Regions from separate parts of the Metabacillus sp. B2-18 genome, predicted to be linked through region 1. Evidence: riboswitches for the same ligand, from Rfam matches in the RefSeq annotation. Region 1 holds a riboswitch; each other region holds the start of a gene.

Evidence for each region. Region 1 has a riboswitch for cyclic di-GMP ahead of LPC09_RS17180 (anti-repressor SinI family protein). Riboswitches for the same ligand answer to the same signal wherever they lie in the genome.
Region 2: another riboswitch for cyclic di-GMP. It lies ahead of LPC09_RS22020 (HD-GYP domain-containing protein); the one in region 1 lies ahead of LPC09_RS17180 (anti-repressor SinI family protein).
Region 3: another riboswitch for cyclic di-GMP. It lies ahead of LPC09_RS21920 (EAL domain-containing protein); the one in region 1 lies ahead of LPC09_RS17180 (anti-repressor SinI family protein).
Region 4: another riboswitch for cyclic di-GMP. It lies ahead of LPC09_RS12065 (sensor domain-containing diguanylate cyclase); the one in region 1 lies ahead of LPC09_RS17180 (anti-repressor SinI family protein).

What each region holds. Positions count from the first base shown of each region.
Region 1 is NZ_CP088245.1:3,377,520-3,379,726, forward strand. It holds gene LPC09_RS17175 (YqhG family protein) at 1-398, shown strand, start outside; cyclic di-GMP riboswitch class I at 765-848, shown strand; gene LPC09_RS17180 (anti-repressor SinI family protein) at 880-1,026, shown strand; gene LPC09_RS17185 (helix-turn-helix domain-containing protein) at 1,126-1,461, shown strand; gene LPC09_RS17190 (DUF5658 family protein) at 1,550-1,852, opposite strand; gene LPC09_RS17195 (tyrosine-protein phosphatase) at 2,045-2,207, opposite strand, start outside.
Region 2 is NZ_CP088245.1:4,360,124-4,362,330, forward strand. It holds gene LPC09_RS22020 (HD-GYP domain-containing protein) at 1-896, opposite strand, end outside; cyclic di-GMP riboswitch class I at 1,028-1,110, opposite strand; gene LPC09_RS22025 (pyruvate, water dikinase regulatory protein) at 1,240-2,064, opposite strand.
Region 3 is NZ_CP088245.1:4,329,055-4,331,261, forward strand. It holds gene LPC09_RS21915 (methyl-accepting chemotaxis protein) at 1-391, opposite strand, end outside; gene LPC09_RS21920 (EAL domain-containing protein) at 595-1,305, opposite strand; cyclic di-GMP riboswitch class I at 1,378-1,465, opposite strand; gene uvrA (excinuclease ABC subunit UvrA) at 1,625-2,207, opposite strand, start outside.
Region 4 is NZ_CP088245.1:2,392,440-2,394,646, reverse strand. It holds gene LPC09_RS12070 (cation diffusion facilitator family transporter) at 1-838, shown strand, start outside; cyclic di-GMP riboswitch class I at 1,223-1,302, shown strand; gene LPC09_RS12065 (sensor domain-containing diguanylate cyclase) at 1,427-2,207, shown strand, end outside.

The DNA of each region.
Region 1 (2,207 bases):
AAAAGGATCAGCTTTACTCTATTGGGTTGCATTTGGTTAGTGGGACTTTAGTAGAAAACTTTCAAGATAAGCTAGAGAAATTAGAGCTAACACCGAAGATTCCGGATCTCTGTTTTACGATGACACCTTTGATTAAGCCACAAAGTGGAATTAAACGGATTGAACAGTTTATTATGCAATCTATTCATGAACAAGATCATTCCTGGGCGGATAAAGCGAGGGAAAGATGGAATGAAGATTTAAAGCTTTTGGATCATTTTTATGAAGATATGGATGAGAAGCCTGATTGTTATGAGGTGGAGAAGGAAGCATTGAGGGAGCTTTATGAGCCGCAGATAAATATTTCGGTTCAGAATGGTGGGATTTTTTATTTGACGCCGCAGGGGATATTTAAATAGAGTAAGGAGAATGGCAATCTTAGTGCGATTGTCATTCTTTTGTGTCTAGTTACTTCTACTATATCCTCCAAAATTAAAATATAGTTCGACAAAATGAATATTTGCTTGGAGCTATGTTCATTAAAGTTTTGTTAACAAAACTTCAGAAAAACTCACTTTTCTAATTCCCCTACGTAATTTACAGGCATATATACCCATCTTATATTACATAAATGTTAAAAACTCAAAATACACAAGAAAATTTTTGTCATCGACATCATTCTGCACACTTCCTAAAAATTCCCTTTTATAATATGAATAGTTAATAAGACAGACATAAACTAAGGACTTTCGCACAAAAAGATTATTTCTTTAGTAATAATATAATCAGTTCAAGGGCAAACCTATTGAAAAATAGGGACGCAAAGTCACAGGTCTAAAGTTTAAAACTATGATGGCTGGACTGCCTGGAATACAAGAGTATTTTAGGAGGATGAGATAGTTGAATAACGAAACGATACATAACCTGATTAAAGACAGGCAGCTTGACCATGAATGGGTCAAATTAATTTTAGAGGCACTTGAGATTGGTATAAGTGTAGAAGAAATAAAAGATTTCTTTATTAAAAAAGGAAATCCAACTACTTAACTCTTTCTCACAGAATTTTTTTAGAAAACCGTTCTCCATATCAAACAAAATCCTTCTTTATATGTTATAATAGCATTATTAAAGGAAGGTGACTTTGACGTGATTGGCCCACGAATAAAAAAATATAGAACCCAAAAAAACCTATCACTATCAGAACTAGCAGAACGAGCAGGAGTTGCAAAATCATATTTAAGTTCGATTGAGCGCAATCTCCAGTCAAATCCTTCTGTTCAGTTCTTGGAGAAAGTGTCATCTGTACTCGGTGTACCGGTAAATACACTTTTAAATGAACAAAACGAAACAGATCCCGAAGAACTTGACTTAGAATGGACTAAACTTGTTCAAGATGCTATGAAATCCGGTGTGTCTAAAGAACAGTTTAAAGAGTTTTTGGAGTTTAACAAGTGGAGACTTCAGAATGATCTTGATAAATGAGGCATAATTAATAGCTTACTTTTAGCTTTAAATTATGTCTTTTCTACTTAGTAAAAGTAAAATATTCCATTTAAAATATACCTATCTATTAACTAAAATAATCTAAAATCCATGCACCATGTAATAACATAACAAATGAATACAGAAGAGCAGCAAACGTAGTTAATAAAAACACTCCCTTATTATTAACTATATCTAACGATAGGTATACAATTAAACTCAGTAAAATTGATAAAGTAAACTTAAAAACGATAAAATACATAGGTTTCATAATGAACAAAGATTTCATAACTGGATTTGCTTCATCAATAATGTTCATGGTTAACCCTATATAAGTAAGAATTCCATCCACTATGTTTAATAATGCAAGATACAAGAAAACATACTTCAATATAGTACCTCCTAGATCTAAGGAATCTTTATATTCTCCAAACTAAATAGGGAATTTGTGCATGTAAGTATCTCCACTATCGGTCCCCCTTATACTAAAGTCGAAATAATTTAACCGAGCACTTTTTTGTTCATTACATATTCAACTTTATATTATATTTAATTCCTCTGGCTTATTGACCGACCTAATTAATTACATTCTATTTGTGAAAAAGCTAATTATTTTATTGTTTTTTACCTTTTCTGGCATTTCCTTATAAACCATTCTATTATTACAAACTAAATTTGCATTTTCTTGAAGAATAAATTTTGTCTCCACACCTATTTGTTTCTCAATTGCATCATAAGCATCCCGC
Region 2 (2,207 bases), 980 kb from region 1:
GGTCGTTGTAAATGAGTTTTTATTCCTATCACAATCGCCTGCTCACCTGTATAGAGCTCCACTTTTGTACCTGGTAGATAAGAAGGAACACTGTTCACAAATGCCTGAACTACTTTGTGAGAATATTCATCATCACTTTTTGTCATAATCAATTCTAACGCTTCATGTGGAGGCAGTTTTTGATTTGAAAGCATACGATCATACAAGTTTGCTATCCCACAAATTTGCGGAAATTCTAATACTTCTTTGTCCTTAAGTCCCCTAGGATAGCCTTTTCCATTTAATAGCTCATGATGTTGAAAAGCAACATGAGCAGATAGTAAACTAATTTCGCGACTTTCCTTAATCACCTCAAAGCCTTTTGCAGGATGTTCTGCTTCTTGATCTGTTACAGCCTTTCCGATATCATGCAGCAACGCCCCTATGGCAAGATCTCTTAACTGAACAGGAGAATAACTCATTTGCTTTGATATTTGTAAACATAACAATGCTACGTTTACAGAGTGAGCATATTTCTCCAATCCTTCTGAAATAGAGGTTGTTGGAATTAAAATGATCGTTTTAAGAGCATTTACTTCATGGATAAGAGTCATGGCAGCTTTTTGAATAGCTACAACATTTAATCTTTTTCCTTTTTTCACATCTTCAAATGCTTCTTGCACAACAGCAATTATATCCATCCAAGTTGGCATGTCCAGCATTTCATCCAATGTAATTCCAAATGACTCAGCATCTTCTACCACAAGAGTTGTTACTCCAATTTCTTTAATACGTTCCAAATAGTTAGGATGAATTGTACGTCCTGCTGCTAAAAGGATCCGTCTCATCCGATCATAAACAGGCATTGCCAATTGCATGGCCTGTGGGTTGTAATCCTCTATATCAATAAATCTCATGATATCCTCCTTGTTGCTATCTTTCTTTGAAATCAAAAACTTTTTCAAGTCTCAACTACGTTTGGCTATTGAAAAATAACAAAAAATCCACCGATAAACACGGAGGATTGCTGTACAAAGCTCTTCCACTCATCAGCAATCCAGCCACCATAGATTTCTCCTTAGGTCTGTGACTTTGCGTCTCCATTTTTCAATGAATTTGCCTTTATTATATAAGGTTGTTGTTTTCGTTTATTAACAAATATACCATGAGATTTACGTTTATTAATAGCTTTAATTTCTTCCAATGAATTCTAAGAAGAGATACAAAAAACCCCTAAATGAGTTTTAAGGGATTCTTTACTTAGCTTGATTTTATCTCGACCTTATGTGACATGCTACCGATGATCCACTCTGCCGCTTCTTCTATTGCCATTATGGAAAGATCTATAGTTGGACATCCAAGGTTAACCATTACTGTTTCAGCGAATTGTAATTCTTCCTTAATCCGTTCAATTTTCGCATAACTTGAATCCGGAGATAACCCTAAGTGCTTCAATCTTTCTCCCCTTATTTCTCTTAGTTTCTCAGGTGACATCGTTAACCCAATACATTTTCCTTCTGACAACTTAAAAAGTTCTTCAGGAGGAGAAACCTCAGGGACTAATGGGATATTTGCTACCTTAACCATTTTATTAGCCAAATACATCGACAATGGTGTCTTTAAAGTTCTTGAAACACCGATGAGAACGATATCCGCCTCCTTGATTCCACGCATATCCTTTCCATCGTCATATTGCACAGCAAATTCAATGGCTTCAATTCTACGAAAATAGGAGTTATCAGGTACTTCTATTATACTTGGTTTTTGTACCGGTTGTTTATTTAGCTTAGTTGCAAATGTCTCCAATAGTGGACCTATTAAGTCAATCACCGTAACATCTTCTTCATTCGCTTTATGATCAAGATGCTTTTTAAATAGTGGAGTAAAGAGTGTATAGGCAATGATAGCGTTGCTTAGCTTCGCGAGAGCAATCAGATCATTTATTTCTTCCTTATTTTCTATATAGGAGATTGTTTTAATGTTAAACTCTGTTCCGATAAATTGGGCAGCAACTGTTTTGACCAACAGCTCTGCTGTATCACCCACCGAATCAGAAAGAACATAGACAATTTCTTTTTCATACACTTATAATCACCTATTCTTTGAACTTATTATCTTCTGAAACATTACCACATTCATCTTGCCTAAAGGTAGTATAATGCTTACTCTTACTCCAGAAAATTTCATCATTTGTTAGTAAAATCTACTTTTCTGTTAACGATACTCGA
Region 3 (2,207 bases), 950 kb from region 1:
CTAAACTTTCATCCAGAATTTGATTTGCCTTTTCTCTAAACTCAATATTCGAGTTCTCAATTGTATTCAAACGATCAACCGTTTCCTGCAAAGTGGATAATTCTTTCCCTTTCAAAATTGCCGCATTAATACGATCATTCGCTTCATTCATTTTGTCTCGATAGCTATTATCACCATATAGTAAGAATGCACGATAATATCCTGATTGTAGCGCTGAATCGGTTTGAATAGATTGAGTAATTGCACGTACCTCATTAACAGTTTCAACAATATAATTGTATGATTCATTTGACTGCTTCATATTGGAATATGACACATATGAAGCGATCCCAAAGATCAATGAGACGATTAGGAAGCTTCCTATTAATTTCCGTTTGATTGTTAATTTCATGATGTAAATATCTCCTTTTGTCTGATTTAGTAAAAAACAAAAAAACACCTTTAATCCAAGCATGTACATCTTGGAATTAAACGCGTTATTAGCAAGTGGCAGGATCGCTACCCTTATACCAATATCTCTTCCTTATACAAAACTAAATATTATAAAGTAACAGGGTCGCTATTCTTTCCTAATATTATTCTCTGGTATTCTGATTAGCCATTACTAACATCAGCATAATTGCTTAATAACTGCGGTCTCCCTAGTAAAAAACCTTGGCCTAATGGAACGGATAGGCTTTGAGCTATCTGTAAGTCTTCCACTGTTTCTATGCCTTCGAGAATGACAGTATTATTATATCGTCTGCAATACTCTAATATTAAATAGATAAATGCTTGTTTTTTTTCTGACCGGTGCAAATCTTTGGAAAAATAGCGATCGAGTTTTATATATTCGGGGTCAAGCTCAATAATATCTTGTATATACGCTTTACCCTTTCCTACATCATCAAATGCAATACTAATACCATAATTTCTTAAAATAGCAATTCTCTCTTTTAATTGTGCAAGATCTCTAACAGTCTCAACCTCTGATAATTCAAATGTGATATTTCGATTGGATAGCAACTTTTCTGTAGCTAGCTTGTTTATGAAATCCAGAAAATCATGATGGAAAATAGTTGATGGAAAAATGTTTAGAAATAGCTTTTCTTTTGATTCATTCGGGCGAAACATTTTAAGAGCTTTGTAAACGGACTGAGTATCTAGTTGATATAATTGATTGTTTATGATTGCTTGTTGAAAAAATAATTCCGGATTAGAAAAATCAGTAGATCTTAGAAGTCCCTCATAACCAATCCTTTTCTTATCCTTTAATGAAAAAATAGGTTGAAAATGATGATAGATGTTTCCTTCGTTGATCGTCACGTAAATCCCCCCTTTGTTAGAAAAAAAGTGAACGAGAAGAATACTCGCTCACTTTACAATAGTAAAATATTCTCCGGCGGCTAGGCTACCATAGTAGATGATCTACCTTAGGTCCTTGGCTTTGCGCCCTTATTTTTCAATAAGTTTGCCTTTATCATTTTGTAGGTCTATTATACCACAACAAATTATTACAATTTCACCAACCGTTCGACAAATAATGACATTTTTCCCATTTACTATATTAACTCTACTTCTTAGATATGAAAAATAGATAAAGAGGCTGAACATATCATTCAGCCCCTACCTCAAATTAACCAAATTAACTTTGCGCTACTTCTTCTTTTTCTTTAATCAGATTTCTCATTCGCTCACGATCGCGCTCTATAATTGGCTTTAAATATTTACCTGTATAAGATTGTTCGTTATTCATAATATCCTCTGGTGTACCAAACCCTACGATCTGACCACCTTTGTCTCCACCTTCAGGACCAAGATCAACAATATAATCGGTACCTTTAATAACATCAAGGTTATGCTCGATGACAAGAACGGTATCACCATTATCCACTAGGCGTTGAAGAACTTTTAAGAGTCTTGCGATATCATCAACATGTAAGCCTGTTGTTGGTTCATCAAGGATGTAGAGTGATTTACCTGTTGAACGTCGGTGCAGTTCTGATGCAAGTTTCACCCTCTGTGCTTCCCCACCGGAAAGTGTCGTTGCGGGTTGACCAAGAGTAATGTAACCAAGCCCTACATCAAAAATCGTTTGCAGCTTTCGTTTAATCTTAGGAATATTTTCGAAAAACGTTACTGCATCTTCGACTGTCATTTCTAAGATATCAGAAATGTTTTTCCCTTTGTAGGTAACTTCCAATGTTTCACGGTTGTATCGTTTCCCA
Region 4 (2,207 bases), 990 kb from region 1:
AGCCGAGAAAGGTGTATGGATTAGCATAGCCGCTTATGTTTTTCTATCTACAGTTAAACTAATTTCCGGTTATATTGGGAATTCAGATGCATTAAAAGCTGATGGGTTAAATAACTTAACAGACGTAATTGCATCTGTAACTGTTTTAGTCGGATTAAGGATTGCCCAAAAGCCTGCCGATGAAAATCATAAATATGGTCATTCAAGAGCAGAAACGATTGCCTCATTAATTGCTTCAATCATTATGTTTACAGTTGGTATACAAGTTATTGTTGATGCTTTTAATAATCTAAGATCTCCGGCAGAGACTACACCACAGCTGTTTACGGCATTCGTTGCGTTATTTTGTGCTATTTTTATGTTTTTTGTTTATCGATATAACCGCAATTTATCCAAAAAACTTGAAAGTAAGGCACTATATGCAGCTTCTCAGGATAACCGTTCTGATGCGTTAGTTAGTATAGGTGCCGTAATTGGGATTGTTGGAGCATATTTAGGCTGGGGCTTTTTAGATCCAATTGTTGCGGGTATTGTCGGGCTGATTATCATTCATACTGCATATGGGATTTTTAGAGAAGCTGTTCATGATTTAACAGATGGCTTTGATGCGGAAAAGTTAAAAGAGATAGAAGAAACGATTAAAAATACACCAGGAGTTACGTTTGTAAAAGATATAAAGGCTCGCGTATCAGGAAATCAAACAACAGTAGATGCGATCGTGTTTGTGAAATCTACTCTTTCCGTAGTAGAAGGACATGGTATTACAGATAAAATCGAGGAAAGACTCCGAGACATTTATAATATCGAAAGAGTTCATATCCATATTGAACCACATTAAAAAGGGAAGAGTGCATTCTTTCCTTTCTTACTTTTTCTTCTCCTAAACATCAATTAACGATTGGAGAAAAACTAATTGCAGTTCATATTGCTTAAAAATGTTTTAAACGTTAACGAGGTGATCTCGTCAATCTCAATGTACTGCTTTTTTGCGACCAATCCTTGTTTTGTTGCTCAAGTCCTGTTTCAATTACAATGATTAATGAGTCAAGCGTTGGTTCATTAATAGTAATTAAAGAAGTTTGCCTAATCTTCTTTCAATGGGTAATATACCAATACTCAATATACATCTCAGGCTTTTATGTAGAAGTCATAAATTGGCAGAACCCATTACTATCTAACAGTATTTTATTCCTAGTAAAAATAGACTATAATGAAGTTAATCATATATTTCTGGCAAACTATGTGAAAGCATAGGACGCAAAGCCACGGGTCTACGCACAGCATGATAGCCGGGTTACAAATCATGTCAAAAAACTGCTGTGTAAGCAGTTTTTTTGTGTTTTGTCAGTATTCTTTATATGAAATTGGGTTCCAAAATATAAGCGAGAAATTATAACATATTAGTGTTAATTAGTAGGTGAGGGTTTTGCAAATTTTCTTTTTCAGTATCATGTATCTGATTCCTGCGATTATTTTTATTTTTTTGGCAGGTATGGTTTATGGTCATAATCGAAAGTGTCGGAAGCATATTACATGTAGTTTATTTTTTCTATCGTCGTCTCTATGGTTTTTTGGGGTATTTACATCTAGCCTTATTTATCCTAAGTATCTTGATAAAATTGTTGTTTACTGGATAAATGGGTCAATTGCCGTTAGTGCTTTGTTATCCCTGCATCTTTTTTTAATCAATGCTAATATGTATAAAATGAAAAACGGGAAATTATTTAAGCTATTATTTATTCCAGGAATCGTTGTGATTGCAACGATTCCTTTTGATTCATGGATGTTAAACGAATTTGATGAGACCGCATTAAAACCTATGTTTATTCCAGGTCCCGGTCTGATCTTGTTATGGATTGTGGATTTTGCGTATCTTATAGTAAACGTATTTTTAACCATAAAGGAAATGAAAAAGGGAAATCAAGCTGCAGTATTATGGTTCAAAGGTATGATCTTATTTTTTGTATGGACCTTAACGATGTTGGTAGGCTCCATCCTTTTACAAAATACGAATTTATCATTTATCACTTTCTTAATTCCGCACGGTTCATTATTTTGGGCATACGCCATTTTCCTTAGTATGTCAAAATATGATTATTTATCATCGTATGAGAAACGATATAACATCTTGTTTCAGCGATCTCCACTAGGGATCCTCCTTATGGATGAAGATGCGGTTGTTCATGAGGCTAGTCCTCAGGTAGCCA